Regions from separate parts of the Vibrio sp. SCSIO 43133 genome, predicted to be linked through region 1. Evidence: predicted binding sites of a transcription regulator. Region 1 holds the regulator's gene; each other region holds the start of a gene.
What was found. Region 1 encodes PurR, which represses purine synthesis genes. Its sites were predicted from a motif close to TNANGNAAACGTTTNCNTNA; they were not measured.

Region 1 (8,291 bases):
CGTTCTTAAATACCAATCCATGATGATTGTAAAACATGACAGAAGCGATACCACCAGGTTTCACTTGCTGCAAAACCGCTTCTAGAGCGGGTCTAGGTTCAGCTAACCATTCCATAACGGCATGAAACAACACCAGGTCTACTGGTTGACTCATATGTTCTGCAATACGCTGTACTGGACTATGTATCCAGCGATATTGCGAGAGTAGCCCGTTTTTTTCAACATCTGCCTTGGCCAACTTGAGCATTTCAGAAGAGAGGTCACACAATGTGATCTTGTGTCCTCTCTCAGCAATTCGTTGCGAAACTTGCCCTAATCCACCACCTGCATCTAAAACTTCTAGTTTTTTTCTTGTATCATCCAGCGCAGCGAGAGCTTGGGTTAAGTCTTCCCAAACAATAGTTTGGCGGATTTCACCCTTCTCTGAGCCGTAAATATTTTTTGCAAATTTGTGGGCGATATCGTCGAAATTTCGGTCTTGCATCACGGTATATTGAGTTAAGATAACCAGTTGTACAGCTATTCTGTCATATAAGTGACAGGAATAAAGGGGCAACTCCCTTTTTTAGCGTTAAGTGGTGTTTTTTCGGACTATTATTCTATGTTTGAGCTGAAAAAGGTTGTGTCTTCATTACTAATGCCTTTACCTGCCATGTTAATTCTTGGCTTCTTGGGCTTAGTTCTCATCATGTTTACGGCACGCCGTAAACTAGGAAGCGTGATTATTCTCGTGTCTCTGTGTGGGACTTTTCTTATTTCATTCCAACCCTTATCTAGCCGCCTGTTAATGCCACTTGAGCGCCAATACAGTGCGTTCTTACCCATTAATGAAACCATCGACTACGTGATGGTCCTTGGTGGTGGGCACGTGGTCGACGACCAAATTCCGCCCACTTCAGAACTGAGCCGAGCTTCATTAATGCGCTTAAGTGAAGGTATCCGAATTCTCAGAATGTATCCAGGCGCTAAATTAATTCTATCTGGTTATGATGGTGGTACCGGTGTCAGTCACGCTAGAACCATGGCGAAAGTTGCCCTTGCTTTAGGTATTGCTAAACCGGATATCATTTTGTTGGAAACAGCAAAAGACACATGGGAAGAAGCCCGACAAGCTGCTGGATTCGTGCAAAATAAGAAGCTGGTTTTGGTGACGTCAGCTAGCCATATGAAGCGCGCTATGCACGAATTTGAAGCTGCAGGCTTAAACCCACTCCCGGCGCCAACTAACTTCCTAGCACAAAAAGACATCGAGCAAGCATGGCAGAAATATACGCCATCATCTCGCTACTTGGAGCAAACTGAGCGGTACTGGCACGAGACCATGGGGTTAATATGGCAAAACCTTCGTGATTGGGTGGCTAACGAAGGTAACCAAGAGTTTTTACCTTCCGTTTCTGAGTTAGAGTCTTCTGAGGGTGTAGATAAGATCACTGAGCAAGACATTGAAGCGCAGCTTGCTCCTGAAGAACCGCAAGAAGCCGCAAACGCTCAATAAAAGTCAGGCACAAAAGAAAACGCCACACTTATAAAGTGAGGCGTTTTTTTCGACTATTCAAAAAGTCTAGTTGCAACGGACTTTATGTCATGATTGCAACAGAATAGAAAGCTAATCACCGGCGAACATATACCCTTCACCGTGAACAGTAATGAAAATCTGTGGGTTCTTCGGATCCAGCTCCATCTTCGCACGCATGCGACGAATTAAAACATCAATAGTGCGGTCGTTTGGCGCGTCAACTCGATGGCTAATCATATTAAGTATACGCTCTCGGCTAAGTACCTGGTTAGGATATGCCGATAGTGCTACTAAGAGTTCGTACTCTGCCTTAGTGAGTTTTACTGGCTCTCCATTGTTACTTAGCGAACGGCGTTGCTTGTCAAACACCCATTCACCAAAGTAAATCAAGTTCTCATTCTGCACCGATTCTTCAATAATAGGTTGTTTTCTGGCTAGAGAAATACGCCATAGCAAATTTTTGACGCGGACTAGGAGTTCCCTCAATTCGAATGGTTTCGTCACATAATCATCTGCGCCCATTTCCAAACCAACGATACGGTCGATACTATCTGTGCGACCCGTCACTAGAATGATGCCAATATCCGATTGACTTCTTAATTCACGCGTTAGCATCAGTCCATCTTCTTTCGGCAAGTTGATGTCTAACATCACCAAGTCGATGCTGGCTTCCTGTAGAATCTGACGCATTTGTTCGCCGCTCTCCGCTTCACTCACCAAGTAACCTTCACTTTCGAAGTAACCCGCTAGTTTGCTGCGCGTAACGACATCATCTTCCACTACTAGTACGTGATATTTCATGTCTTTCTATCTCAATCTTTCAATGACAGAGTCATTCTATTCATAATTAGTCACAATTCTAGCCTACATTGACGTGAATTGAAGAAAACTTGCTTTTTCTTGATTCAAAACAAATAGAAATCTTAACTTCAGATATGCAACAGAGATTTATCCAAAAACCTTGTTCCACATGACCATGTCTTCACAACCCTTCATTTTTCGTCTTTTTTTTTCACATCAATGATTACTGTTGTTCATCTTTATTAGCTAAAATAGAGATAACACTTTTGGAGATAAGAAAATGCAAGAAATCAAAGCATTTAACGAACAACGTGCTGAATTATACTGGTGGCTTTCGAGCCTCTTTGCTAGAGAACTAACCACAGAAGAACTCGAGCAATATCAAAGCCCAGATATACGCGCTTTCCTTACCGGACTGGGTGAAAACCCAACACTATCAGCTCCTATCGCCTCTATGGTCGACGCACTAAACAGACTGCAAGTAAGAGAAGATGCCCAACTTGAGTTGTCTGCTGATTTTTGTGATCTGTTTTTGAAAACAGATAAGCATGGGGCGCTACCTTATGCTTCTTTATATATTGGTGAGTCAGGTCTGTTAAACGACAAACCCGCTCAAGTGATGTCAGAGTTGCTTGCGGAGCATAATATTGCGGTAACTGAAAACTTAAACGAACCAGCGGATCATTTGGCTATTGAGCTCGATTTTCTCGGGAACCTCATTATTCGTTCCAACGAATTAGAGTCAGAAGCTCACATGAATGAGGCGATGGAGCAGCAAGCAGAGTTTATTGAACAACACCTGCTAACTTGGGTGCCACAATTCGTGACTAAATGTCAGCAGCACGATGAGTTTGGTTTTTACGCCGCGGTATCAACAGTACTTCAAGCACTCATCAAGCTAGATCTTGATTACTTAAAAGGTGATCAAGCCTAAGATTTTGAGGCGCATGTACTGTTTATCACTCACCGTTACAGACAAAAGTGCGCCTTATCTATAAATTTGTTGTATAAGTGATTGCTTGTATCAATGGGGAAGACTACAATCCGCCGTTTAAATGCAAAAGCCGCTTTGGTATTCAACAAGCACAATAATAATCTGTCGAACTGTTGAACCAAACCGCTGAAAAGCGGTTTTTTCATTCAGAATGCACTACTTATTAGGAACCCATATATTGGCTTCCAGAATTCGAAGCGGTATTGGCTATTAATAGCACTCCGCGATAAAAGGATATAGCTATGGCAACAATCAAAGATGTCGCCCGTCTGGCTGGCGTTTCAACGACCACCGTTTCTCACGTAATTAATAAAACTCGTTTTGTAGCAGAAGCCACACAAGAAAAAGTGATGGCAGCGGTAGATGAACTTAACTATGCACCAAGTGCGGTTGCTCGTAGTTTGAAATGTAACTCGACCAAAACGATTGGAATGCTTGTCACTCAATCTACAAACTTGTTCTTCTCGGAAGTCATCGACGGTGTTGAAAGCTACTGCTATCGCCAAGGCTATACTTTAATCCTATGTAACACGGGTGGTGTCTACGAGAAACAGCGCGACTATATTCGCATGCTCGCAGAAAAACGTGTTGATGGCATTTTGGTTATGTGCTCCGACTTAACTGAAGAGCTACTAGAAATGCTAGACCGTCATTCAGATATTCCGAAAGTGATTATGGACTGGGGCCCAGAAAGCTCTCAAGCCGACAAGATCATTGATAACTCGGAAGAAGGCGGCTATCTCGCAACTAAATATCTGATCGATAACGGTCATACTGACATTGCATGCTTGAGCGGACACCTAGAGAAAGCCGTTTGCCAAGAGCGTATTGTCGGCTATCAGCGTGCTCTAGCGGAAGCGGGTATCGAGATGAAAGATGACCGAATCTTAGAAGGTAACTTCGAATGTGATACGGCCGTGATTGCCGCTAACCGTATTGCAGCAATGGAAGTTCGTCCAACTGCCGTATTCTGCTTCAACGACACCATGGCATTCGGTTTAATGAGTCGCCTGCAACAATTAGGTGTAAAAGTTCCAGAAGATATTTCCGTTATCGGTTATGACAATATCGAATTGGCTGAGTATTTCTCTCCACCACTAACAACAGTGCACCAACCGAAGCGTCGTGTAGGTAAGAATGCGTTTGAGATTCTTCTAGAACGAATCAAAGATAAAGGTCACGAAAAACGCATTTTCGAAATGCACCCTGAGATTGTAGAACGTGATTCTGTCAAAAAACTCACATAATCCTGAAAAAAGTGCCTTTCTAGGCACTTTTTTTTGATCCTCATCCAATAAACTGAACGCTTTATTGTTTGTTTCGACACACTCTCCCGCACAAATCCCAATCGATTATCTGAAGCAATATCACACTTTTACCATACAACCGTCATAGATGTGAGTCATTTTCATTTATTCTAAATATGTCACGCACAGGGCAAACCACTTGAAAGGGTGGGACGCAAAGCCACCGGCCTAAACCAAATTTATTTGATAGGTAGCGGGGTTACCGATGGCAAAGGTATTAGCATTCTTTTGGTTTACCGCTAACAGAAGGCTGACACCCGTTTGCTATACTCTCGGACCTGATTTTGGTGACACAATCAATAACACCGAGAAAAGAATAAGCATGGACAATCCTATACTAAAAAACTCGATGCAATTGTTCGCTCAGCTTGGAAGAGTTAAGTCTCGTTCTATGTTTGGTGGATTTGGTATCTTTATTGACGATACCATGTTTGCATTAGCAGTGAATAACAAATTACATATCAGAACTAACCGTCAGACGATCGCTAAATTTAAGCAACTTGGCTACAAGCCATACGTTTATAAGAAGCGTGGGTTCCCCGTTGTCACTAAGTATTTCGCACTCCCTGAGGACTGTTGGCAAGATCAGGATGTTATCTTGACTCATGCTCGCTCTGCCTTAGAGTTCGCAAAAACAGAAAAAGTGCAACAGTCGGAAACAAAACCCAATCGACTCAAAGATTTACCTAATTTAAGACTGGCTACTGAGCGTATGCTTAAGAAAGCTGGAATTGAATCGGTATACGATCTGCAAGAGCAAGGTTCTGTGGAGGCTTTTAAAGCAATCCAACGAACTCACTCAAATACTGTAGGTCTTGAGTTACTTTGGGCGCTAGAGGGTGCCATTAATGGCACGCACTGGTCCGTGATTCCGCAAAATAAAAGAGAAGAATTGGCCAGTCTTATAAACTAGCCCTTATCGCTCTATACAAAAAATCAGCCTAACGGCTGATTTTTTTAGTTTATGATGAAAGTAAATCTATCCACGCCCTGTCTACTAAACTAATACAGAGTCGTCACAAGGACAGCATCATGAGCAAAAAGCTAATACTCGGAATCGCACTTCTCGCCGTCATTATCATTCTAGGTGTTAATTTTGGACAATATTTAACACTGGAAAATGCTCAGGCTCAGCAAGCTGCACTCAGCGAATATATCAGTCAGAATTTTGTTACTGCCGCATTAGTGTACTTTTTTGCCTATATTGCCATTACCGCATTCTCAATTCCGGGAGCTGCAGTCGTTACGTTACTAGGTGCCGCTTTATTTGGCTTTTGGACCAGCCTTCTTCTTGTCTCTTTTGCTAGTACCATTGGTGCAACCATTGCATTTTTGAGTAGTCGCTTTTTATTGCGTGACTGGGTTCAAAGCAAGTTCGGTTCAAAGTTAGAAACTATCAATAAAGGTGTAGAAAAGGACGGGGCTTTTTATCTATTCTCGCTAAGATTGATTCCGGTATTTCCGTTCTTTTTAATCAACCTATTAATGGGCTTAACACCAATTAAAGTGTCAAAGTACTATTTAGTGAGCCAGCTAGGCATGTTGCCTGGAACTGCGGTTTACTTAAATGCCGGTACACAGCTCGCCAATATTAACAGTTTGTCAGGTATCGTTTCCCCAGCAGTTTTAGCTTCATTTGCCTTGTTGGGATTATTTCCACTGATTGCTAAGTGGATTATGGCGCGAATTTCTCGCTCACCACAGGTACAAGAATAATGAAGGTTTTTATTGGCAATAGTCCGACGGAAGCACATATCGTTCAACAACAATTGAAAAATGAAGGAATCCTTTGTGAAGTTAGAGGTGAAGGGGTTTACACGCTTCGAGGTGAAGTGCCATTTGATGAAAATACCTTGCCTTATGTCTGGCTAATCGATAACAAACAACATGTTAAAGCGAAAGCTATCATAGCCGAGTGGCAAGAACAGTTAAAAGCAGATTTGGAAAAAAGGGATTGGGTGTGTCCAAGGTGTCATGAAGTGAATGAAGCGCAGTTTGGCGCCTGTTGGAGTTGCCAAGCGTTAGCGCCTACTGAGGTGTCACCGACTTAATAAAGGCAATTGAGTGACGATTGAACTCTTCGGGGTTCTCGACATTACAAACATGGCCACAATCTTTAATCTCTAATAGTTGGCTGGACTTATGTTCAGCCACCATTTCTTTCACCGGCTTGATGAACATGTAGTCTTTCTCACCCATTAGGTACAGGGTCGGAATCGGTAGTTCCCTCTCCTTGAAGTAACGATTCAGTGGGTTGACTTCCGTAGTTAGTCGATACCAACGCTTAAATTCGTTTTGGCACAGTTTCTTAGCTTCTCTAACAAACAAGTGGCGAGACTCTTTCTGTCCCCTCTGAGGCATCACAATGTACGCAAATAAGCTGTAGAGCCACATATAAGGGATTATGTGCTTACTCATGTTGCCAATTTTTACCAGTATTTGTGAACGTGTGTTAAAGCGCGTTACCGCTCCACCCAGAACCATCGAGCGCACTCTTGGCATTGCCAGTTCAGCAATATTGCGCACGATGATGGTACCAAGAGACATGCCGACAAAATGGGCCGATTGTATTTTAAGGTGGTCCAGTACACGAACGATATCCATTGTTACCGTTTTGAATGTGTACTTGTTGGCCATGATATCTTTTAAGAACTGATTTGATTTACCATGTCCACGCAAATCAATGAACAGTAAGTTGAAGTGCTCACGATAAGCTCGTATCTGCTTAAACCATATAGATGAGCTGCCCCCTGCCCCATGCACAAATACCACCCATTCATCACTTGTAGGATGGGTATACGTTTTATGAAATAGTAGGCTTTCGGACATAGTTCTCGGATTGGTTAGTAGTACGAAAATAAAGTTATCACAACTCTACACGTCTCAGGAGAAAATTGCGCGGAAATTTAGAAAAAATGATTTCCAATTGTGTCAAAAAATGCCAACAAGTGCATATAAAAGAGCGGCATTACGCCGCTCTTCCAATGATATTAGCTATGTGAGGCTTCAAGCGCCAAATCATACATTTTGATGTATTCCTTGGCAGATTCTATCCAGCTAAAGTCTTTGCGCATTGCTCGAAGTTGCATCTCACGCATCTCTTCTGGGTGTTGCAAATAGAACAGAAGCGCTCGCTGTAAGACAATCAACAGCGCGTCATGGCAAGGCTCATCAAACCCAAAGCCCGTTGCCTGCTGTGGATTGTCATCAAAGTCGATTACCGTATCTTTCAGCCCACCAACTTTACGTACAATAGGCAAGGTACCATAAGCCATACTGTAGATTTGGTTCAGACCACATGCTTCAAATTCAGAAGGCATTAGGAAAAAGTCTGAGCCAGCCTCTACTAGATGAGCAAATCGGTTGCTATACGCCTCTACAAACGCCAACTTATCAGAAAACTGCTCAGCAATATCGTTAAGATGGGAAGCGATTTGTGGTTCACCAGTTCCGATAATGACAACCTGAACATCGTTTTTCAGAAACTTATCCAATATTGGCAGTATGTAATGAAAACCTTTTTGGTGAGTCAATCGACATACCATGCCAACCATTGGAACATTACGTTCTGGCAGCGATAGCTCCTTTTGCAACGCCTGCTTAGCGGCGAGCTTACCATTTAGCATTCTCTCTAACTCGTCGTCGTAATTGACCGGTAGAAAGTCGTCAAGCT
Region 2 (8,291 bases), 1.3 Mb from region 1:
ACCAACGAATTTCAACGATAGAGCGGTACTTTAGTAGGCCAAACTCACTAAAGATGCTGCGAAGTGCAGTTGTCTTACTACCGTAACGGCCGTCTACTGGTGAAACAGCAGTCAATGCTGACAGTTCCATGATGTTCTCCTGAATTGGGTTTCTAAATTTCGTGAGCTTTATACCAATAACTGCGGCATTTGTCACGAATATTGCGCAAACGTTTGCGCTAAATTTATTTTGGTAGGAAAAAATAACTCGCGACAAGGTCGCGAGTCGATGATTACATTCTAGCGAGTAGAATCTGAGCTTGTTCGATCATTTTCTTACGACCAAACACGAGGTGGCGTCGTTTGCCACCAACCTGTCGCCAAAGCACTGCGCTGCGGATACCTGACAATAGAAGCGCGCGCACCTTTTGCTGGGTGCCGGTTTGTTGAAGTACTGCCGGAGTGCCTGTGACTTGAATTCTAGGACCAATCGGACTAATGACATCTAAATACACGCTAGCTAAATTACTGATCATCTGCTCGTCAAGAAGCTCATAGTGCTCAAGTTGACGACTGACCATTTGTAATCTGTCACCAAGTTGAGACATGGCATCATTACGCCCATTTAGTTTGCGCTCTAGTGCCATTAAGCTGATGATGTAACGAGTAATCTCACTTCCGCTTGGTGTGCTATCAATGCCTTTTACCAAACACTCGAGTCCAACTTTAAGGTCGGATTCAACACCAAATACATCTAACGTACTGGATGGGTTCATATTGGTAATAGCTTTGATAGAAGTTTCGAACGCGTCTGAATCACAGTAACCGTCTTTAGCAACTCGTTGAACAAGGGCAACGGCTTGGCAAATTCCTGCAAATGCTATTGTACGGTCATAAAGTGTATTAGCCACGTAGCTCTCCTAAGATAATAAACGAATAAATGTTAGATACGCTCTTCGATGATGCCGCCGCCCAAGCAAACATTGTCGCTATAGAAGACAGCAGACTGTCCCGGAGTGACAGCTACTTGTGGTTCATCAAAGATAACCTTAATGTTGTCATCGTCAATTGGGATAATCGTACAAGGGATATCTTGTTGACGGTAGCGCGTTTTCACTGTGCATTGCATTGGTTCTTTAATCGCTTCGCGACTCACCCAATGAAGTTGAGATGCACGCAGTCCGTTTGATTTAAGTAATGGATGATCAGCACCTTGAACCGCAATCAATACATTACGTTCAAGATCTTTTTCAGCAACATACCATGGATCTTCATTACCGCCGCCACCTTTTTGGCCCCCAATATGTAACCCTTTACGTTGACCCAATGTGTGGTACATCAGACCTTGGTGTTCCCCAATGACTTTACCTTCCGGTGTTTCAATTTTACCCGGTTGTGCTGGCAAATAGCGAGACAAGAAGTCTGTAAATTTGCGCTCACCAATAAAACAAATACCTGTCGAGTCCTTTTTCTTCGCGGTAATTAAGCCTTGCTCTTCAGCAATGCGACGCACTTCTGGTTTTTCTAACTCACCTACAGGGAACAAGCTACGAGCCACCTGGTCGTGACTTAATGTATAAAGGAAGTAACTCTGGTCTTTGTTGCTGTCTAAACCGCGAAGCATTTGCGGCTTTTCACCGTTTTCAGGGAAGGTACGGCTAACGTAGTGACCCATAGCAATATAGTCCGCATCGAGAACTTCGTCTGCAAATTCTAAAAATGCCTTGAATTTGATTTCTTTGTTACAAAGGATATCTGGGTTTGGTGTACGACCTGCTTTGTATTCTGCTAAGAAATACTCGAATACATTATCCCAGTATTCTGCTGCAAAGTTGATCGTATGTAGGTGGATACCTAACTTATCACAGACCGCTTGTGCGTCGGCTAAATCTTCCGCTGCAGTACAATATTCCTCATTATCATCTTCTTCCCAGTTCTTCATGAACAGGCCTTCTACTTGGTAGCCTTGCTGTTTCAGAAGGTAGGCAGAAACAGAGGAGTCTACACCGCCGGACATACCGACAATCACTTTCTTTTGGCTGTTATCAGACATGTTAAAATACCACCTATATCAATTGGACGCAGATTCTAGCAGAAACCGAAGGCGCAATACAGATCCGCGAACTAAATCACACTTTCTAGGAGCATGAATGTTTGTACAAATAGAGTGAAAAACAAGGTCAGTGATAAAAAAAATTGTAGCGTAAACGTTTGCTAAGGTTGCCTATGTTGCCGAGGTAAACTATACAGAGTTAGAATTGTCGCCCTTACATTCCTGTTACGAAGATATCCTTATGAAATTCCCCGGCCAAAGAAAATCGAAGCATTACTTTCCGGTTCACGCTCGTGACCCATTAGTCAGCCAATCTCAAACTAGCAAAAAAATGTCGAGAACCCATATTATCGGTATTGACCAAACACTAGTTGATATAGAAGCGCGCGTGGATAGCAGTGTTATTGAGAAATTTGGACTGAGCAAAGGGCACTCTTTGGTTATTGATGACCAAGCAGCTGAAAATCTGTATAACGAATTGAAAGAGCAAGAGCTTATTACCAATGAATTTGCTGGGGGCACAATAGGGAATACATTACATAACTTTTCTGTGTTGGCAGATGACAAATCGGTATTGTTAGGTGTAATGAGTGCTGATATCCGAATCGGTAGTTATGGCTATCGATATCTATGTAATACTTCTAGCCGTATGGACTTAAACTATTTACAAGGCGTTGATGGTGCCATTGGACGTTGTTTTACGTTAATTACTGAAGACGGCGAGCGAACTTTTGCAATTAGCGAAGGTCAAATGAATCAACTTCGTGCTGAGAGTATTCCTGAGAAAATTTTTAAGAAAGCCTCAGCGTTGGTATTAACAGCCTATTTAGTTCGTTGCAAAGATGGCGACCCAATGCCGGAAGCAACCATGCAGGCAATAGAATATGCGAAGAAATACGACGTACCTGTGGTATTAACATTGGGAACTCGCTTCGTTATTCAAGATGATCCGGAATATTGGCAAGACTTTTTGAAACAGCATGTTTCGGTTGTCGCTATGAATGAGGATGAAGCTGAAGCATTAACAGGTGAAAAAGATCCATTGGCTGCTGCGGATAAAGCACTTGATTGGGTTGATCTTGTTTTATGTACTGCTGGACCAATCGGTTTATTTATGGCTGGTTATACAGAGGATGCTGCCAAAAGAGAAACTTCGTTGCCATTATTACCAGGGTGTATTGCTGAATTTAACCGATATGAATTTAGCCGACCTGCTATAAAATCTGCATGTGAAAATCCTACAAAAGTTTATTCACATATTGCTCCTTATATGGGTGGGCCAGAAAAAATCAAGAATACCAATGGTGCGGGCGACGCAGCTTTATCTGCATTACTGCACGATATGGCAGCGAATAAATACCATAAAGAAAATGTGCCAAACTCAAGTAAGCACCAACACCCATACCTTACTTACTCTTCTTTCTCACAAGTATGTAAATACTCAAATCGAGCAAGCTATGAAGTGCTGGTTCAACATTCTCCACGTCTTTCTCGTGGTCTGCCAGAGAAAGAAGATAGCCTTGAAGAGGCATATTGGGAACGATAATAAAAAAGCGCCGAAAGGCGCTTTTTTTATAAATCTAATATTACTTAAAGATATTAGATTTCGAATTCTTCTAGAGATTTACCTGCATCTAGAGCAGTTTGGATTGCAGAAGGCGTACGACCTTGACCAGTCCAAGTCTTTTCAGCGCCACTAGCGTCTACATATTTGTATTTTGCTGGACGAGGAGCACGTTTACTCTTCGCTTTACCTTTAGATTCACCAGATAGCGCAGCGATAAGATCTTCAACGTCAATACCGTCTTGAGCAATCATTTGAGCGTACTCGCTTAATTTAGCTTCGCGTGCTTCTTTCGCTGCTCTTTCTTCTGCTTCCGCTTCTTGTCTTTCACCAACAACAGTAGTCAGTTTTTCTAGTGCTTCTTCTAGTTGTTCTAAAGTTAGCTCACGAGCAAATGCACGTAGGCTACGAATATTTAGTAGAGTTTTGGTTAATTCAGACATGACAGTTCCCATGAGATTATTATTTGGTTCGGATTAATAATAAACAGCAAATATTGAATTGACAATATTTTCTTAGTGGATAAGAGAAGAAATATAATAATTCTTACAAAAACCTGATAATAGACGACGATAGAAATACATAGTGGTGTATATAGCAGGTGAAATTAGAACATTAATAATTACTAAACCTTAGTATGAACTACACAAAAGTCGGACTTTGAGTGGATTTTGTTGCATATTGTACTAAGTGTGGTTAGTTAGACATATAGTTTATTTGTAAGTATTACGAAATTGATTGAGTTCGATATAAATGAACTTCTATAAAATTAAGTTGTCAGTGATGGTCGTTCAAAAAATGTTTATCTCTGAGTAGTTAATGGGTGATTTGAACCCTGCGTTATAACTAAACCGCAACACTGTTTACAAGGTGATAGCAACATTCATGTTGCAATTGATGCTTTGGTAAGTACAATGACGTCCACCTAATGCAAAAGTAAGAACATTCTTTCAACATGCTAACGCATAGTAGTGAATGATTTTTCTTTTGATGTAGAGGCGCGACTGCGAAAAGTCCTTGTCGTTGGGGTGATGCCAATGAACGACAAAAAAAGGCGCTGTCGCCGAAGTGAGAGTTGAATATCAAGCACTCTCGCTGGGGTTGTATCCGAAACGAACAACACTGCCATAGTCTATTATATTGTTAAACTATGGAGCGCTACTGTAGGGTTGGGAGAAGTGTTCACTTCCCTTTCGCTTAGTTCAACGTTTGCGTATGAACTTATAGATACGCATGTCTGCAGTAGATCTCTAACCATAATTAAAACTGGTTTTTGAAGATCATGAATTTAATCGATTTTGCTTCGTCACCATTATCACTGCTACCGCCGATCGTAGCTTTGAGTTTGGCGATTATCACACGTCGCGTTTTGCTTTCCCTAGGTGTAGGTATTGTATTAGGCGCTTTTCTACTCAACGATTACTCGGTAATGAATGCTGCAGGCTATGTCTATGACACAGTATCTGGCGTTGTTATTGAAGATGGTGGTCTAAACACTTGGAACATGAGTATCGTTGGCTTCCTATTGCTACTCGGTATGATGACGGCGTTATTAACGTTGTCAGGTGGTACTAAAGCGTTTGCTGAGTGGGCACAAGCACGCGTGAAAAGTAAACGTGGCTCAAAGCTTCTTGCTGCATTCCTTGGTGTGTTCATTTTTGTTGATGATTACTTCAATAGCTTAGCAGTTGGCGCGATTTCTCGTCCTGTTACTGACCGCTTTTACGTATCGCGCGCTAAGCTTGCTTATATTCTAGATTCAACGGCTGCTCCTATGTGTGTGCTTATGCCAGCTTCGAGCTGGGGTGCATACATTATGACTATCGTCAGCGGTATTCTTATCTCACATGGTATTACTGAATACTCAGCGATTGGCGCGTATGTTCGCCTAATTCCAATGAACTTTTACGCAGTATTTGCACTATTAATGGTGTTCGCTGTTGCTTGGTTCCAATTAGATGTCGGCCCAATGCGTAAGCATGAGCTTCGTGCAAAACAAGGTCTTGGTTTTGACAAAGATAAAGAGAACGATTCTGCTGAAGCTCATGAACTGAATGAAGAGTTGGATATTAAAGAAAGCGACTTTGGTTCAGTTTCAGATCTGATTCTACCTATTGTTGTCCTTATAGGAGCGATGGTAGCAGCGATGATCTTTACTGGTGGTCAAGCTCTGGCGGCAGATGGCGTTGCATTTAATGTTCTTGGTGCATTTGAGAATACGGATGTTGGTACTTCTTTAATTTACGGTGGTTCTGCTGGTTTATTAACAGCGGTCTATACCGTCGTGAAACAGAAGCTTTCTGCGGCTGATATTGCAACAACCATGTGGATTGGTGCTAAGTCGATGTTCGGCGCAATCTTGATTCTGTTCTTTGCATGGTCTATCGGTTCTGTCATTGGCGACATGAAAACAGGCGCTTACCTATCGTCAACTGTACAAGGTAATATTGATGTCCATTGGCTACCAGTTATTCTGTTCATGCTTTCTGGTCTTATGGCATTTTCGACCGGTACATCATGGGGTACATTCGGAATTATGTTACCAATCGCAGGTGATATGGCGGGTGCAACGGATATCGCAATGATGCTTCCAATGCTTGGTGCGGTATTAGCGGGTTCAGTATTTGGTGATCACTGTTCACCAATCTCAGACACGACCATCTTGTCATCGACAGGTGCACGCTGCAACCATATTGACCACGTGTCTACGCAGTTGCCATATGCATTGTCAGTGGCATTTGTTTCTTGTATCGGCTTTATTACATTGGGTATGACAACGTCGGTAGCACTGTCATTCGGTGCTGCAACAGTGACGTTTATACTTGTCTGTTTCATTCTTTCTGCTCTATCTAAAGCAAGAATGGCTAAAGAAGCGAATGCGTAAATAAATTGCTTTAATATCAAGGAGCCTACCAAGGCTCCTTTTTTTATGTCTTTTGGCCTACTTTTGCCGTTATTCGTAATAACAAATCATACTTGTTGGCGAGTACGAAAAAAAATTCGCTGATCTGTAAAATAGTGGTTGAAAATCATAATGAGCTTCGTTAGTGTGAAGGTACAGACACAAAGGACCTAAACATAAGTATGCTAAATTTTGATATGAACATTCATCATCACCATCATCACCCAGCTTAATCTTTCGGGAGATGAACGCATACCCGAGAGATAGGTAAAACTCTCGGAGGTTCGATTTAAGATTTAAAGAATTAAACCCTCGGGAGACCAAAGCTCCCGAGGGTTTTTTCGTTTTATAATTTAAAATCAATATCTTGTACAGGGATACAGCAATGCAAACACAACGCCTAAGAATCGCAATACAAAAGAAAGGTCGTCTTAGCAGAGAAAGCCAAGACCTACTAAAAAAATGCGGAGTTAAGTTCAACGTAATGGGTGAGCGTCTTGTTGTTCACTCGTTAAATATGCCAATCGATCTACTGTTGGTACGTGATGACGATATCCCTGGTTTGATCATGGATGGTGTCGTCGATCTTGGCTTTATTGGTGAGAATGAGCTAGAAGAAGTTCGCTTAGACCGCAAAGCACTTGGTGAACCAAATGAGTTCGTAACGCTTCGCCGTCTTGATTTCGGTGGTTGTCGTTTATCTATCGCCATCGACAAAGATGAAACGTACAACGGCCCGCAAGATCTAGCAGGCAAACGAATAGCGACCACTTACCCACAATTACTGAAAGCTTATATGGATGAGCAAGGTGTAGACTTCAGTACTTGTATGCTTACAGGGTCGGTCGAGGTCGCGCCGCGAGCTGGTTTAGCGGACGCTATTGCCGACCTTGTTTCTACAGGGGCGACACTGGAAGCCAACGGATTAAAAGAAGCAGAAGTTATCTTCCGTTCTAAAGCAACGCTGATTCAGCGCAAAGGCGAGTTCGATGCCGATAAAGAGGCACTTATAGAGAAGCTACTAACTCGTATGCAAGGCGTTCAGCAAGCGAAAGAGTCTAAATACATTATGCTGCACGCACCAGTCGCAAAACTTGAGCAAATCAAAGCGCTTTTACCGGGTGCAGAAGATCCGACAGTATTACCTCTATCTTCGGATAAAGAGCGTGTGGCGGTTCACCTAGTTAGTACAGAGAACTTGTTCTGGGAAACTATGGAACAGCTGAAAGAACTTGGAGCGAGTTCTATTCTTGTGCTACCGATTGAGAAAATGATGGGGTAAGGCCATGAGAACTGTAGTTTGGCAATCATTAAGTCAGTCGCAACAAGAGTCTATTCTTGAGCGTCCTGCGATTACTGAAGGCGCAAATATTACTTCTGCGGTATCGGCGGTTATCGAGCAAGTACGTAGCGAAGGTGATAAAGCGCTGCTAGATCTTACAGAAAAGTTTGATCGAGTTCGACCTGACTCAATTCGAGTCTCTAACGAAGAGATTGAAGCTGCATCATCGCGTCTCTCTGAAACAATGAAACAAGCGCTGGAGCAAGCGTATTCTAATATCGCTAAGTTTCACAAAGCTCAGCGTCCGGAACTACTGCGAGTAGAAACTCAACCAGGCGTTGTCTGTGAACAAGTGACTCGTCCTATAAATACGGTTGGACTGTATATTCCGGGCGGTAGCGCACCATTACCATCAACCGTGCTTATGCTAGGGGTTCCAGCTCAGATTGCTGGTTGTCGTAAGGTGGTATTATGTTCCCCACCGCCTATTGCGGATGAAATCCTTTATGTT
Region 3 (8,291 bases), 390 kb from region 1:
ACACTAAATGAATCTCTTCAAGTGGCGGTAACAGTTGACCTGATCCTTTCTGTGCAAGAGGAGAACACTCTGCGAGCGCACGACTTGATTCCATCAACATTTCGTCTGTAACGCGTGATGCTTGCGCTGCAAGTACGCCTAGACCAATACCAGGGAAGATGTAGCTGTTGTTACATTGCGCGATAGGGTAGGTTTTACCTTCGACAACTACAGGGTCGAATGGGCTGCCTGTTGCAACCAGTGCCTGGCCATTTGTCCAACGTAAGATGTCATTTGGTGTTGCTTCAACACGGCTAGTTGGGTTCGATAGCGGGAATACGATTGGACGGTCGCAATGTTGATGCATCTCTTGGATGATCTCTTTGCTGAATAGACCAGGCGCACCTGACACACCAATAAGAACCGTAGGTTTACCATTACGAATAACATCATGTAATGAGAAGCCTGAGTTCTCCGATGTCCATTCTTTGGTTTGTTCGTGTTTTTGTACCAGACGTTGTTGGAAGTCGAGTAGGTTAGGCATGCCTTCTTGTAGAAGTCCCCAACGGTCAACCATGAATACTTGAGAGCGCGCTTGCGCATCACTGATGCCTTCAGACACCATCTGCGCGATGATCGCTTCAGCAATACCACAACCTGCAGAACCTGCACCTAAGAAGGTAACTCGCTGTTCAGAAAGCTTGCTACCTGCTGCTTTACATGCTGCAAGTAGAGAGCCTACGGTCACCGCTGCGGTGCCTTGAATATCATCGTTGAAACAGCAAATACGATCCTTATAACGTTCAAGTAATGGCATTGCATTTTTCTGTGCAAAGTCTTCAAACTGAACGAGTGCATCTGGCCAGCGACGTTGAACCGCTTGAATAAAGTCTTCTACAAACGCTCGGTATTCATCACCAGTAATTCGCGGATGGCGCCAGCCCATGTACATTGGATCAGCAAGTCGTTGTGGGTTATTCGTACCAACATCAAGAACAATAGGCAGTGTATAAGCTGGGCTGATACCACCACACGCTGTGTACAATGCCAGTTTACCGATAGGAATGCCCATACCACCAATCCCTTGGTCGCCCAGTCCTAGAATACGCTCACCATCGGTTACAACGATTACTTTTACGTTGTGGTTACGTGCATTGTTTAGCAAATCGTCAATACGATCACGATTTGGGTAAGAAATGAAAAGACCACGACCACGGCGATAGATGTTGGAGAAGTTCTCACACGCTGCGCCTACAGTCGGCGTGTAGATAATCGGCATCATTTCAGAGATATGATTTTGTACTAAGCGATAAAACAAAGTTTCGTTAGTATCTTGGATGTTGCGCAGATAAATGTGTTTATCCATATCGCTTTCAAAGCTGGTGTATTGCTTGTAAGCGCGATCTACTTGTTCTTGAATTGTTTCTGTTGTTTCAGGTAGAAGCCCTTCAAGGTTAAAGGACATTCTTTCTTCAGCAGAAAATGCACTGCCTTTGTTCAAAAGTGGGGTACTGAGAAGTGCAGGGCCCGCGTACGGGATATAGAGCGGTCTTTTGTTGTTGTTCATTCGGTTACCTGTCTAGGAACAGTCATTTGGGATTGGGAACAATTTGCGGGTTAATTTAACACAATTACCTATTCTAAGCGATGACGAAATGTTAACTATTTGTATTCGGTTTGCGGTAAAAAGCGAAGTGAGTCGAATGTTAATCCTGCTATGGGTATACTCCTTCACAACGACCTTGATTAGCAAAGCAAAATGACAGTCTTACCTATTGACTCTATTGAACAAGAATTTAAACAAGCCCTGAAACAATCACACCTTATCGTTGAAGCTGAAACGGGTTCAGGAAAATCGACGAGATTGCCTCTTTGGTCGATGGAGCAAGGACGGGTGCTGGTGGTAGAGCCGAGACGAATTGCCTGTACGTCGCTGGCACACTTCGTGGCGCATGGACTTGGTGAAAAGGTTGGAGAAAGCGTTGGTTATGCAATCAAGCTTGAAAACTGTTATACCGAGGCGTCAAAAGTGGTGTTTGTCACGCCAGGTGTCGCCTTGAGGTGGTATGCCGAAGACCGCCTGAAGAGCTTTGATGTGGTTATTGTGGATGAATTTCATGAACGACGTTGGGACACCGACTTACTGGTTTCGATGTTAAAGCGCAATCAAACTCATAAAACAGTAATTACTTCGGCTACCATTGAAGGTCAAAAGCTAGCTGACTACTTTGATGCCGAGCGCTTGGTCGCACAAGGAAGAGTGTTTGATGTGGCAGTTCAGCACCATCGAAACGACAGTCGACAACTGCCTGATGCAAGGCATCTAGAAACACGTGTTAAAAGTGCGATTGAGCCATTGTTAGACGAGCTTGCAGCAGATATCTTGGTGTTTGTTCCTGGGCGAAAGGAAATTCAGCAGGTAGTATCCTCGCTAAAACCCCTTGCGGAGCAGTATGACCTTATTCTAGCGCCGCTGCATGCTTCTGTGACTGAGCAACAGCGTTCTGTTGCAATGTCAGTTCAAGATAAGCGCAAGGTCGTGATTGCAACAAATGTTGCGGAAACCTCTTTGACGATTCCTAATATCGCGGTTGTTGTGGATTCAGGATTAGAAAGAAGAAATGTACAGCGTAACGGACAAACCACGTTAATGCTGACTCATATTTCTAAGGCGAGTGCTGCTCAGCGTTCTGGCCGAGCAGGACGAGTAATGGCAGGAACATGTATCCGTCTTTATGGTGAGCATGCTGCTCTTGATCTGGTCACCCCACCAGAACTTCAACGTGAATCTATTGTCGAGCCTATGTTGGCTGCTGCGACATGTGGGTTAGCGCTTAACGATCTCGAATTCATTGATGCGATACCTGATAAATCACTTCAAGCCGCCAAAGAGCAGTTATTACAACTTGGTGCGATAGATGATATTGGCATTACTGAGCATGGAAAAAAGCTATACCCATTACCGATTGATACTATTTACGCTGATTTGGTCACTAAGATGCCTTCACGAGCGCTGAAGGAGGCTATGATTGACCTAACGGCTGCACTATGTGCGACAGGTAAACTGTTTCAAATCACCAGTAATGAAGAGCTATTGATCAAGCTGGACCTAGAAGAGCCGTTAGGTTGTGACGCAAGTATTCTTATTGGCCTAGTAAGAGGCAAGCAGTACACAGGCTTGACGGTCGACCAAGATTGTTTGCGTGAAGCACAAGGGTTATCGGAGCAGATGCGTAGTGTATTTGAATTGCCGAGTCTGGAAGTGGCTTCTAGATATCAACGTGATGAATTGATAAAGCAAATTATCCAAGCGAACAACGCCTTGCTGTATGTGAGAAGAGAGCGGCGACGTGACGCTTTTGGTAACGGTTTTGTCGAAGTGCTGTTAGGGAGACAGAATCGAATTAAACCGAAAACAGAAGCAGGGCTGGTATTAGCCACTCATAGCTTACCTGGCCGAGGCGTTAAACAGACGATGACACTGGCCACATTACTTTTACCTGTGGACATCACTCAGCTCAAAGAACTTAATGTTGGGGAATGGGTGAGCGGAGAAACTATCGAGACCGACGAGGGTCTTCAGCATTGTGAACATTTGATGTATGCAGGTCGCAAACTGGCGGAGCGCAGGATTGCGCCTAAAGGCAATGTCGCTTTGAAAGCCATCGCCCAATCGATCATTGAAGGAGTTATCTTTCCCACGTTGGCAGAACAGCTTACCGAACGTATGCTGCATTGGAAGCTGTATGTTGAACTGGGTCTATCTGACCAAACCGGTCCAGTAGACGAAGTATCATTGGAGTCTTGGATAGCTGAACAACTGTCAATGCTCGGTGTAAGTTCATTTGAAGATCTTGAGCTTATTGATGAGCGAGATTTTGTGTTTAACGGCGTTCCAGATTGGGAGTATTCAGATTTTGCAGCTAAGTACCCATTGGTCATTCAGTTAAGTGGTCTGCGTTTAACTGTCGAGTATTTTGGCAAAGGCAAGCTTATACACGTCCACTTCCATTCAGGCTCTCGAAAAGACGATCCTAAACGCAAAGAACTGCCTGCTTGGTCTGGATGGAAAGTAAAGTACAAGAAGGCGAGTCGAGTGTTAGATCTTCGTTGAGTTTGTGATGTTTTACTCAACAAAAGATGGATGAATGCTGCTATTGATAGATGTGCCATACATAGTTAACCAAGTGGCATTGTGGTGATGTACTTTTGTTCACATTATGTTGCTATTTGGATTTTTATATCACCTTTTGAAGTCTAAGTAGGGTATAAAAGATGATTTTTATATATCCTATTGCTATATAAGAAAGTTTGAATAATAGTAGTTGCATAGCATTCTGTAATTGGGAGTGGTTATGTGTGACAAGAAAACATCGCCGGTAGAATTTGATTACACCAGTTTCCTCGGTGCATCTTGTAGTAAAAAATGGACGTTCCTTGAAGCGCTCACTTCTGTAGCGCCAGTGTTTGGCGAAGCGTGGAAAGAGAGTACAAAAAATCAGAATATTGATCCAGATAGCCGTCTTTGGGAGAAAGCGCTAAGTGCATTATCGAGTCGACGAAGTGATGAGTCGAATTTGGTCGCGCTGATGAAAATCGCTCGCAAAGAAAATATCGCTTGTCTTAAGGTTGTTATGCCTTACTCACTAGAATCTGAACAGATTCAGCTTATTCAAGATAAAGGTAACGTGAAAATTGTCGTGATACCTAACGAAGATATATTAATCGCTGAATTTCACTAGATCACGTTGTGCCATGTAACCAAAAAGGGAGCTTTAAGCTCCCTTTTTTGATGTGCGCAGCGACTAGGAACCTAGTCTGCGATGAGGTCGTAGTTGGTACGAAGTATGTCTATAATTTCTTGCTTTGGATTGCTGCTTAATTCAATCTTGCGACCAGTAATTTTCTCTGCGATACCAACATATGTTTTGGAAACATCCATAAGCGCAGATAGGGGAAGTTCGTTGTCGGCTGCAAGTGCTTCACGCTCTGGCATACGCTCTTTGTTTAAAAGGATATCGGGGTCAGGGAAGTGGTTTAACAGGAACTGACGGAAGCCTTCTTTTGAGTTCTCAACAATATCGCCTTCTTGATACGCTTTAGTATCCCAAATGCGGGAAGAATCCGGTGTTCCAACCTCGTCCATATAGATGAGCTTTTCTTTGCCTTTTGAATCGGTAACGTAGCCGAATTCAAATTTGGTATCAACAAACGTTTGATCGATAGCTTCCAAAGCGTTACTGATGACGGAGAAGCCTTCTTTAAGAAGTTTTTCATAGCCATCAATGTCGGCTGCATTCGTAAAATTAAACGCTGCAAAGTTGTCGCTAATGTTGTCGCGTGTGATGTTTACATCATCTGCTTCAGGGACGCCAGGGATACCACGTAAGATACCTTTTGTTGAAGGCGTAATTAGGACGTCATCCAGTTTAGAGTCTTTCTTTAAGCCTTCAGGTAAAGTGATACCGCAGAATTCGCGTTCACCCTTCTCATAAGCACGCCACATAGAACCGGTAATGTATTGGCGACAGATAGCTTCGATCATTACAGGTTTTGCTTTTTGAACGATCCAGACAAATGGATGAGGAATATCTAGAATGTGGCTATCCGCTAAACCATTATCCTTAAACAATTGGAACCAGTGATTAGAAATCGCGTTGAGTGCGGCGCCTTTGCCAGGAACGCCCCTTAAGTTACCTTCACCTCGCCAGATACAATCAAAGGCAGAAATGCGATCACTGATAACCATAATGGCTAACGGTGCATCTTCTGCAACATCGTAGCCTTTGTCTTTGATTAGGCGGCGGCTATCCTCTTCGGTCAACCAATAAACCGAACGAACCTTGCCGCTATGAACAGGCTTATCAGTGCGGATTGGTAGATCATCGTTTACAGCTAGAACTTGATCAGCGAGACTCATGGAGACATTCCTATCTAATGTTGTGTCGTAAAAAGTGCGACGATTATGGGGAGTGGTAATACTCTTTGCTGCACGCATCATACCAGAACTATTCTATGCTGCCAGAAAAATAGCAAACGTTTGCGCAATTTTTATATAAGTTGCCTAAAGAGAGGATAAAAAATACGGTAAGTACTATTGAACAAGTACTTACCGTCATAAAAAAGGGATTACATGATTAACTTAACGAGTGGTCGGAATTTGGATTAATGTAAATAACTGTCTTTACCAAGAAAGATGACTTCGCATTGATAGTCAGCGGCCAATTCTTGAAGTTGATTTTGTTCTGTTAGAGAGAACTCACCATTTGCGATAACAGCACACGCGTTACCTGAGCGAATGGCTTTTTTGACAACCTGATACTGCGATAAATGCAATGAAGCCTTCATCTGAACCATATGGTTACCTAGTTTATGAAAGTGCATGATTTGTCCAATTGAAGGGCGAGGACATTCTGCCGTCAACAAAATCCACTGTGGCTTAGAAGCCAGCTGCGAAACCTTTTCAAGTACATCATCCTGAATTCGACGAAGCTGTTGTGAAGTTCCTTGATCATCAAAAACTCGGTATTGGTTTGGGACATTGTATTGTGAGTGAATTGTATTGTTGAGCAACATAACCCTGTTCCTTTATACATGCTGTATGTGTATACAGTAGTTTTTGGGCGTAAAAAGATCAAGCACTTTTTGCATAAAAAAACGACAAAATAAACTAAGTTGTTGATATTTAATTATTAAAATTTCTATTGGAATGGGCGGCAATCTCATACTTTTCGTTTTACACAGGTATAAGCTAACAACTACTGTATAAGAATACTGTATAGAGCAATGGTTTTACTGGGTGACAATAGATAAGGATATTGAGAAACAAAAACGCCTCTCTAAGAGAGGCGCGGTTCCTTTAGGATTGAGCTGACGATCGGTTTCTAAATTCGATTTCTGCTTGATTGAACTGCTTAACGTCCATAATGGCGAAACTCAGACACTTTTCACATGAGTGGTGACATAGACCGTCTATATACTCATGCTTGGTCACAAAACTTGGCGTTTGGCACCAATCACAGAAACCTTCGATAGTGAATGTATGCATTTTTACTCCCCACCCTTATTTGTACGGGTGTTATTATCGGGACGTATTATGACATAAAATTGCATGCAATGTTAAATAAATGTTTCTTAATTTGTTTCAAATGTTTTTCAAGATTGCGATTTTCTGAGAAATTGGTATATCAATGGATCTTTTGAGTGGCTTTTAGATGCTCCACGATCGCTTTGAAAGCAAGGTTTAATTGCCTCATTTCATCATCACTACCTTGAGCATCAGGGTGATAAATACGACACAACTGCTTATAGCGTGCTTTTACTTGCTTTGGTGTTAAGTTGTTAATTTGTCCTTGAGTGAAGCCAAAACGAAGGTAAGCATCATTAAGTGCAGAAGTGGTTGAACTAGATGCTGTGGATGATGCTCTTTTCTGAAGATTTGCGGCGTTCTTAAGTTGTAATTTGAGCTTAGTGATCAGGTCTTGTTGTTGAGAGAGCCTTGTTTTCATCTCTTGAATTGATGAGCGGCGGTGTTGGCTTGCTGTATTGAATTTCTTGAAAAACATCAATGCAGCGAAGCAAGCGCTCAATAGAATTGAGATATAGATTAGGTGTAATGACCAGTTTATGCTTGGGGTAGTTGGTACTGAGTTAGATGTTGTTAGGCTCGTCTGTGTACTTGTGACAGATTGCTCTTGCTGCTTAAGCGCTGCAATTTGCTTTAACTGATGAGCATCGAATTGTTTTTTCAAAGCGAGCGCGTATTCGGCGTCAAACTCGGTTGATTGGGTTCTTGCGAGATCATACCAAATCACGGCTTGATCTTCGTTGGCAATGTCGATATTAAAATCGCGGTAAAGCCGAGCGATTTTTCCATAAGTAGAATGGTCGCCTTCAGCGGCGAGCTTCGTATAGAGCAAAACGGCTTTTGCAGGATTGGATTTTATACCGCGTCCATATTCTAGTGCTTGTGCGTAATTATAGGTTGCCGCGCGATGTCCGTTTTCGCTCGCTTGTTGATACCAGTAAGCTGCTAAACTGAGATCTCTGCGAACACCTTCACCAGTCTCATATGCCAGTCCTAGACGGTACTGAGCTTCAGCATTGTTAAGTTGTGCCTGTTGTTCAAGCTGCGCAATGGAGGCGAGAGAGGAGAATGAAAGTAACAGAGCGATAAAAACAAACAGTAACTTGGAGCATGTCTTTGCCAAGTTGATCCTCATATTTATCGCTCTCCTTGTTGTGTGGTCTTTCTATTTCAGCATCTTTGGTGCTTGAGCGCCGTCTATCGGACGATTAACCGATACTTTTCG
Region 4 (8,291 bases), 1.4 Mb from region 1:
CCATCGCACTTGCTGGTGACACGGGCGGTCAATCAAGCTCATCGCTGTATTTCGAAATCCGCCGCAACAGTAAAGTACAAAACCCAAAAAGCTGGCTAAAACGATAACGTAAAGCCAAGTGTGGGTACTTAGCGATAACACTCTTGAGCGACTTGAATCAGTCGCTCTACCTCATGCTCCGGCAACTCATTGATGCCCCCTGCCGCCTCTCGCCCACCACCTGTGGCAAACTGACTACAAATCTCAGCAGCGCCTTGCTTATTGTTCAGCGGAGCCCTGACTGAAACGGTATAACTAGCGCTTTTGCTCGAGCCGCTTCTCGGCACTAACGAAATATGAGCTTGGTCAGGCGCTTCATTCGCCAAGCGATTTATCCAAGTCCCCGACATTCTCCTCGCCGCTGGCGTTGCTGGCAGCTTTACCACTTTCAAGATGTCCGACTCAAAGACAGTTTCCGTTCCCTCTAACGCTATTTCATCACTCTCAAACGCCGATTTAAGAGTGTAATACGGAGAAGAGGCGTCTTTCTGGCAATCAAACGGGTCAGGGTATGCCAATAACGCCTGATAAAGGATGACTGGGTCAAAATGCAGATCAGCTAAGCTCTCTCCATAACCGTTGTAATTCACCAAGGTTCCTAATTGCTTGAGAAAGTGTCGTTGCTCGTGCGTGAGTTTAAGCTCATTCGCTAAATGCTCAGCACTACTCAACATATTATCTCCATAGGCCGCAGCAATCGCCCAAGTTCGATACTGACCTTGTAATAGCTTATCTACAATCAGTGCGGTGCACGTATTGGCATCAAGGTCGATATGTGCATCCAAAATGTCGCTGTGGGGAATAGTTGATGCTTTGTGGTGATCGATATAAGCAATAGGCACATTATGATCCAAAAGCTCATCTAAGGCGTTTTGGTTTTTATCCATGGAGATGTCAAGCACTGTAACAGAGCCTGCTTCTGCGACGGGGACTCGTTGTAACAGCGCAATATCACGCTTAATCCCTGAGATCAGCTGTGTTTCTTTCGGCTGAGCTAATCGCAATTGCAGCAATGACAAAATACCATCGGCATCACCATTGAATACATCATAGTGTGCTTTTGCTTTCATTTCGTTATCAGCCATCCCGTCGTCACTCTCCAATTAATCTGGTGTCTAAAACAACAAACCCTACTAAGATAGCAGGGTTTGTAACAAGATGAATTGGCTATATATCATGCCGTTAGAGCGAGCGACTGTCTGTCGACCCCATCATTTTTACACCATCTTCTAGTAGAGACAGCTGTTCACGACCTTTTGCCGTTGATAGTGGCTTCACGACATTAATCATGTGTAGCATACCCTGCTGAATTACCTCTTCAGTAATTTGAGTCTTCGGTGACATCGCCGATTGGTAGCTCAACCAACCAACCGCCATCATATGCAGAGTGGTCACCAATGACTTAAGTTCTTTCTCGTTAATCGTCAATAAATCGAGTTCAACAAAGGCTCTTAGGATATTAACTAAGTTACCCTGCAATCGCTCCTGAACCTCAATATACTCTTCGTGCAGCTTAGGATCACGTTGCAGAATCTCTGGCAGGTTGGCGTAGAAGAAACGATATTTCCACATTAGATTAAAGATAGAATCAAGATAGTGCTTGAGGAGCGCCAAACTTTCTTGCTGACCTTGGATAGGAGTAAAACGTTCAATGAGCTCTTGCGAATACAGCGCAAAGATCTCTCTCACTATCTCTTGTTTATTGCGAAAGTGGTAATAGAGGTTACCTGGGCTAATCTCGATATGAGCAGCAATATGGTTGGTCGTCACGTTGCGCTCGCCATCTAAATTAAATAAGTCGAGGGCGGCATACACTATTTTGTCACGTGTTTTCATTCTAACTTTTCCTTTCCCTAGTTGGGGTTAGTATACGTGCTCAAGTTGTGTACGAAAAGTCATGAGACGGTGAGTCGCACTGGTTAGACCAAATGATATAAAAAAAGCACTCAAATGAGTGCTTTCGAATACGTTTGACGAATGAATTACTCTACTTCGTCCATTTTACCAAGCAGGTTACGAATACGCTCTTGCCATTGGCCGTGCTCACGTTGCATTTGCTCAGTCTTTTGAACCAATTCTTCACGGCTATTACGTAGCTCTTCCGCTTGATTTGCTAGTTGCACTTTTTCTTCTTTCAGTTCTTCAACTTCCATTTGAAGAAGCGCGATTGTGTCAACTGCAGTTTGAATTTTTGCTTCTAGTTGTTCCAGTACTTCAAAAGACATCTCGGCCTACCCTTAATTTAATTCTGTGACATGAAAAGACTTCATACTCTATATTGTCCCATTCTACTCAGCATAGAGAAGATAGACACGCCCTATATTGCAGATTTTTCACCATTCGGTCAAAAAAGCATCGCAAAATGACATAAGCTTTACCTAAAACTTGTCAAACCTTCCCTGCTATCACTTTACTCTGACCTTTCTCCCTGCACTTTCTCAATGAGTAATCATAACTTAGCGACAAGATAGCGACCAAAACCACAAAAAAGCAAACGTTTCCTTTTGGATATGCTAGAATTCGCGCCATAAATCCTTTTGTCATTTTTCATTTAATTGGAGTCAGTATGAAGCGCGATTTAGCAATGGCTTTTTCACGAGTTACCGAAGGTGCCGCCCTAGCAGGTTATAAATGGCTTGGACGTGGCGACAAGAATGCTGCGGATGGTGCCGCAGTAGAAGTCATGCGCAGCCTACTGAACAAAACCGATATCGAAGGTGAAATCGTTATTGGTGAAGGTGAGATTGATGATGCACCTATGCTGTATATCGGTGAGCAAGTTGGTATTGGTGGTGACGCTGTTGATATCGCGGTTGACCCTATTGAAGGTACTCGCATGACAGCAATGGGCCAGTCGAACGCACTTGCTGTTCTAGCCGCTGGTGAAAAAGGCAGCTTCTTGAAAGCACCTGATATGTACATGGAAAAGTTGGTAGTGGGCCCGGGCGCTAAAGGGGTTATCGACCTAGAAAAACCACTTTCTAAAAACTTAACCAACATTGCAGCGGCCTTAGGCAAATCTCTTGATACGCTTGTGGTTACGACACTGGCAAAGCCACGTCATGATGACGTTATCGCTGAAATGCAAGCCATGGGCGTACGTGTTTTTGCTGTGCCAGATGGTGATGTAGCCGCGTCTATTCTGACTTGTATGCCGGATAGTGAAGTAGATGTTATGTATTGCATTGGTGGCGCACCAGAAGGCGTAGTGTCTGCCGCTGTTATTCGTGCTCTAGATGGTGACATGCATGGTCGCTTACTTCCACGTCATGAAGTGAAAGGCGATAACGAAGAAAATCGTAAAGCGGGTGAACTTGAACTTGAGCGCTGCGCACAAATGGGTGTCAAAGCCAACATTGTGCTTCGCATGGAAGACATGGCACGTAGTGACAATGTGGTGTTCTCGGCAACAGGCATTACTAAAGGTGACCTGCTTGAAGGCATCACACGTCAGGGCAATATCGCGACCAGTGAAACACTGCTTATTCGTGGCCGCTGCCGTACTATTCGCCGTATTAAATCAACGCACTATTTAGAGCGTAAAGACCCAGAGATTCGCGATATCATCTTATAATCGCCATTATTGAGATAAAGCGCTGGCTGTAGCCAGCGTTTTTTTCATCTATTATGAAGATAGTAAATAATTTGCTTTATTAACCTTATTCGCCATAATACCCCAACTATCGTTATCCATAGGCTGATTTAAGAGAAACGGACGCACTAATGAAAGCCACTGACCAAATTATTGACATCATAAAACGAGAAGGCGCAGTCACCGCTAAACAGATTGCTTCACGTTTAAACATCACCACGATGGGCGCTAGGCAACATTTGCAGGGCCTAGAAGAGGAAGGATTTCTACGTTTTGAAGATGTTAAAGTTAAAGTAGGTCGACCGAATCGACATTGGTCACTCACTGCCAAAGGGCATGCCCAGTTTTCCGATCGCCACAGTGATTTAACGGTTCAGTTTATTGATGCAATTGAACAAGTGTTTGGTACTGAAGGACTCAATAAAGTATCCAAAGAGCGCGAAACAAACACCCTCGCGACTTATCGTCCTCATTTTGACAGCCTTCCCGACCTACAAAGTAAAGTAGAGAAACTCACTGAACTGCGCGATAAGGATGGGTACATGGCTGAATTTCAACAGGTTGAAGATGGTTTTGTCTTAATTGAAAATCACTGCCCAATCTGTAAAGCCGCACAACGCTGTGAAACTCTGTGTCAGTCTGAGCTGAATGTCTTTCAAGCCCTCGTTGGTAACGATATTTCGGTTCAACGAGACGAACATATTGTTCAAGGTGCTCGTCGCTGCGTATATATCTTTAGCAACAGAAGCTAACTTCAATAAACAGCTCATAGCAACGCTGCTGGCTCGTCTCACTCCTGAGACTATTTACAGTTTTATTTTGTCTTTTCTCATTAACTCCTACGCTGATTATATGCATGGAGATTCTTTTGGTGAGGAACGTACATGGTAACGCCTATTACTCTACCGTCATTCGATGAACTAGCCGCAATGGCCAAGGACAACCCCGAGAAGTTGAGTCGACTGCGTCACGACTTGTCCCAGCAGTTTATCGCTACCTGTTCTGATGAGATGCAGCCTCGACTGCACGCTCAACAATCTCACATTGAACGGGTTTTACAGCGCGCCAAAAACCCCATTCACGCCAATGTGTTATTACGTCAAGAATTGCATCGTCAAATCGTTAAATTCTCGCAAGCCTTAAATGGAGAAGCGTCAGAGAGCAACAAAAGCGCCGATATTTTGCCTTTCTCTAAACCTGAAGAATGGCGCTAAACCAACAAAAAAGGGAAGCCATGCTTCCCTTTTTGATTGTTCGTCAATTTTATTGAAGCTCACGTCCATACTGGTTTTCGCCTTCTGTGCCTTTCATAAAGCCACATTCAACTAATATCCACAAACCACAAGCCAGCGCAGCAAAGGAGATAACACTTTGTACCATGGACGGCTGAGCTGCGGTTGCTGGATCCAATGTCGGCAGGCTCATTCGACCAAAGACCAATGGGATATTCAACAATAGCCACCAACTCGATTTATTACGATCATGCCAACGCTTTGCCGTAATCGCCAAATCTGGAATCAAGATAATGAGCAAGAAGATTGGCAACAAAATATGTACCAATGCAGGGAAGAGCACGTTCATACCTTGAGCAAAAATCATAATGGCAAGGTAATAACAGACATTCCACATCCAGAATGTTTTGCGTCCCACACGACCTTGAAACGAAAACAGTAACGATTTAAACGACATCACATAATCTCTTTTAATTGGTAATTTTTTGAAAGCAGCTTTTATCCATATCACGAACATTGACCGTCAAGCTCTTGATATGTCCCGCCTGCTCTCGAAGTACTTCCATTAACTTTCTCGAAAGCTCTCTTTTCTGTTCCTCAGTGCGACCTGACAAAAGTTCAAAGCTAATATGAACAAAATCTTCACTGTCTCCATACTCACCAATCAACCAATTGTGGCTACGTAAAGAGCGTGATTTCACAGAATCTTTCTCGAATAATCCACAGTTTAGCGTGACTCTGTGTAAGTCTTCCAGCAACCCCTGAACATTCAGTCTTTCGTCCGCTGTATTTGAGTACTCTAGTACAAGGTTTGGCATGGTACATCCCTATTTTTAACCATCAAGCGACAAGGTATAACAAGCTATAAGGAAAATTCCGAGAAGTATTCTATTATTCTGTTTACTGGATCACTGAGGTGAGCTTCTGGGCTTGTTTACTAGGATAAAACGTCAAAGCGATAAAGAAATGACCCCAATCATGATCTACATGAATTAATCTGTTATATTCTTTCGTAATCACGTTTATTTTTTACATTCGTTTTTTACAAACACTGATTTTGGAGAAAATCTCATGCGTCAACCTGTAGTTATGGGTAACTGGAAACTCAACGGCAGCAAAGCAATGGTAACTGAGCTGCTAACTGGCCTAAACGCTGAACTTGAAGGCGTAACTGGTGTAGACGTGGCGGTAGCTCCACCTGCACTATACATCGACCTAGCAGAGCGCGTAATCGCTGAAGGCGGCAACAAGATCATTCTTGGTGCACAAAACACAGACCTAAACAACAGCGGTGCATTCACTGGCGACATGTCTCCAGAAATGCTTAAAGACTTTGGTGCTTCTCACATCATCATTGGTCACTCAGAGCGTCGTGAATACCACAACGAATCTGACGAGTTCATCGCTAAGAAATTTGCTTTCCTAAAAGAAAATGGCCTGAAGCCAGTTTTCTGTATCGGTGAATCTGAAGCTCAAAACGAAGCGGGCGAAACTGAAGCAGTTTGTGCACGTCAAATCAACGCAGTAATCGACGCATACGGTGTTGAAGCGCTAAACGACGCTATCATCGCATACGAGCCAATCTGGGCTATCGGTACTGGTAAAGCAGCAACAGCTGAAGATGCGCAACGCATCCACGCTTCTATCCGCGCTCTAATCGCAGAAAAAGACGCTGCAGTTGCTGAGCAAGTAATCATTCAATACGGTGGTTCTGTTAAGCCAGAGAACGCTGAAGCATACTTCTCACAACCAGACATCGACGGTGCTCTAGTTGGTGGTGCATCTCTAGATGCTAAGAGCTTCGCAGCAATCGCTAAAGCAGCGGCAGCAGCAAAAGCTAAGTAATCGCTTATCGCATTACTGAAAAACAGGCTCATTCGAGCCTGTTTTTTTATGCCTTCATTTTATTGAGGCAAATAAAAACCGCGACTTAAGCCGCGGTTTTTATCTTTAGAATCGCTGTCAGTTAGAACAACTCTTCTGCAACCTTGAATAGGTCATCGCGAACTGGACGCTTCATGTTCTCGATCGCATCAATGATGTCATGGTGTACCAATTGCTCTTTCTGGATACCCACACAACGACCACCATGACCTTCCATTAGAAGGTGTACTGCATAGTTACCCATGCGAGACGCTAGTACGCGGTCAAACGCAGTTGGACGACCACCACGTTGGATGTGACCTAGAACCGTTGCACGAGTTTCACGACCAGTTGCAGTCTCAATTTCTTTAGCCAGCTCGTTAGCATCCATCATAAGCTCAGTCAACGCGATAATAGCGTGCTTCTTACCTTTCGCAATACCGTCTTGGATATTGTTGATAAGCTGATCTTTGTTCAAGCCAGTTTCTGGTGTGATGATGTACTCACAACCACCAGCAATCGCAGACATAAGCGTTAAGTCACCGCAATGGCGACCCATGATTTCAACGATTGAGATGCGTTGGTGAGATGAAGACGTATCACGTAGACGGTCAATCGCATCAATAACAGTGTTAAGCGCGGTCAGATAACCAATGGTGTAGTCAGTACCTGCGATATCGTTATCGATAGTGCCTGGTAGACCAATACATGGGTAACCCATTTCAGTCAGCTTCTTCGCACCCATGTACGAACCGTCACCACCGATAACTACTAGAGCATCGATACCGTGTTTCTTAAGGTTTTCAATCGCTTTTTCGCGGACTTCCACTTCTTTAAACTCTGGGAAGCGTGCAGAACCTAAGAAAGTGCCACCACGGTTAATAACGTCAGAAACGCTTGAACGATCCAGCTTTTGGATGCGGTCTTCGTACAGACCTAGGTAACCGTCGTATACGCCGTATACTTCTAAATCCGCTGACAAAGCCGTACGAACTACGCCACGTACCGCAGCATTCATACCTGGTGCATCACCACCACTTGTCAAAACACCGATTTTCTTAATCATGCTCACCCTCGATTTGGCAATCTAATTTCAATTTTGAGTGCACCGCCTGGTAGCGATACACGGAATTTGTTGTTATTGCTACGATTTTTCGATGTGTTCCCCAAAACATCACCGACGTAACTTTATTACTTATGTAAGAGTATTACAGTTTATAAGAACTATTGTGTTGATTCACATCAGAATCGCACTTTTTTATCATGAGCCTTGATAATAGACAATCGATTTTGAAGTTGCCATTCTCAATGCTTTCACAGTCACTTTTGTTTACGTATTGGTTACCAGCCCTGCTCTTTTTGCTGTTTTTCTTCCGACAGTACAACAGAGTATGGATCTTGATGGATAATGACATCCGCTTCAGGAAACTCCAGCATTAATCGCTCTTCTGCACAATCGGCAATTTTATGAGCATCAATCAGGCGCAAGTTATCATCTAACTCTAAATGCAGTTGAATAAAACGCACTGGTCCAGACATTCGTGTTCGTAGTTGGTGGACGCCGA

Region 2: JKJ11_RS05585 (inosine/guanosine kinase) is a predicted target of PurR. The motif match lies at 2,179-2,198, and genes of this name have one in related genera.
Region 3: JKJ11_RS09590 (phosphoribosylaminoimidazolesuccinocarboxamide synthase) is a predicted target of PurR. The motif match lies at 6,008-6,027, and genes of this name have one in related genera.
Region 4: glpX (class II fructose-bisphosphatase) is a predicted target of PurR. The motif match lies at 2,526-2,545, and genes of this name have one in related genera.

The regions. Positions count from the first base shown of each region.
Region 1 covers NZ_CP068024.1:2,395,895-2,404,185, forward strand. The annotation lists gene cmoM (tRNA uridine 5-oxyacetic acid(34) methyltransferase CmoM) at 1-487, opposite strand, end outside; gene elyC (envelope biogenesis factor ElyC) at 602-1,495, shown strand; gene torR (two-component system response regulator TorR) at 1,607-2,317, opposite strand; gene torD (molecular chaperone TorD) at 2,598-3,251, shown strand; gene purR (HTH-type transcriptional repressor PurR) at 3,554-4,558, shown strand; cyclic di-GMP riboswitch class I at 4,738-4,825, shown strand; gene JKJ11_RS11335 (TfoX/Sxy family DNA transformation protein) at 4,941-5,531, shown strand; gene JKJ11_RS11340 (TVP38/TMEM64 family protein) at 5,651-6,334, shown strand; gene JKJ11_RS11345 (putative signal transducing protein) at 6,334-6,669, shown strand; gene JKJ11_RS11350 (alpha/beta fold hydrolase) at 6,647-7,447, opposite strand; gene glgA (glycogen synthase GlgA) at 7,609-8,291, opposite strand, start outside.
Region 2 covers NZ_CP068024.1:1,141,506-1,149,796, forward strand. The annotation lists gene purB (adenylosuccinate lyase) at 1-130, opposite strand, end outside; gene hflD (high frequency lysogenization protein HflD) at 273-890, opposite strand; gene mnmA (tRNA 2-thiouridine(34) synthase MnmA) at 923-2,032, opposite strand; gene JKJ11_RS05585 (inosine/guanosine kinase) at 2,274-3,578, shown strand; gene JKJ11_RS05590 (H-NS family histone-like protein) at 3,632-4,039, opposite strand; lysine riboswitch at 4,582-4,765, shown strand; gene JKJ11_RS05595 (Na+/H+ antiporter NhaC family protein) at 4,879-6,480, shown strand; His leader region at 6,707-6,843, shown strand; gene hisG (ATP phosphoribosyltransferase) at 6,884-7,780, shown strand; gene hisD (histidinol dehydrogenase) at 7,785-8,291, shown strand, end outside.
Region 3 covers NZ_CP068024.1:2,008,055-2,016,345, reverse strand. The annotation lists gene JKJ11_RS09605 (NAD-dependent malic enzyme) at 1-1,546, opposite strand, end outside; gene JKJ11_RS09600 (DEAD/DEAH box helicase) at 1,739-4,093, shown strand; gene JKJ11_RS09595 (hypothetical protein) at 4,335-4,721, shown strand; gene JKJ11_RS09590 (phosphoribosylaminoimidazolesuccinocarboxamide synthase) at 4,793-5,899, opposite strand; gene JKJ11_RS09585 (hypothetical protein) at 6,145-6,555, opposite strand; gene JKJ11_RS09580 (hypothetical protein) at 6,839-7,027, opposite strand; gene JKJ11_RS09575 (tetratricopeptide repeat protein) at 7,167-8,189, opposite strand; gene JKJ11_RS09570 (DUF2786 domain-containing protein) at 8,232-8,291, opposite strand, start outside.
Region 4 covers NZ_CP068024.1:246,384-254,674, reverse strand. The annotation lists gene JKJ11_RS01250 (murein hydrolase activator EnvC family protein) at 1-107, shown strand, start outside; gene JKJ11_RS01245 (DHH family phosphoesterase) at 129-1,124, opposite strand; gene JKJ11_RS01240 (TetR/AcrR family transcriptional regulator) at 1,222-1,875, opposite strand; gene zapB (cell division protein ZapB) at 2,022-2,264, opposite strand; gene glpX (class II fructose-bisphosphatase) at 2,606-3,613, shown strand; gene JKJ11_RS01225 (helix-turn-helix transcriptional regulator) at 3,763-4,383, shown strand; gene JKJ11_RS01220 (DUF3135 domain-containing protein) at 4,516-4,845, shown strand; gene JKJ11_RS01215 (DUF805 domain-containing protein) at 4,895-5,320, opposite strand; gene JKJ11_RS01210 (5-carboxymethyl-2-hydroxymuconate Delta-isomerase) at 5,334-5,681, opposite strand; gene tpiA (triose-phosphate isomerase) at 5,935-6,708, shown strand; gene pfkA (6-phosphofructokinase) at 6,830-7,792, opposite strand; gene fieF (CDF family cation-efflux transporter FieF) at 8,068-8,291, opposite strand, start outside.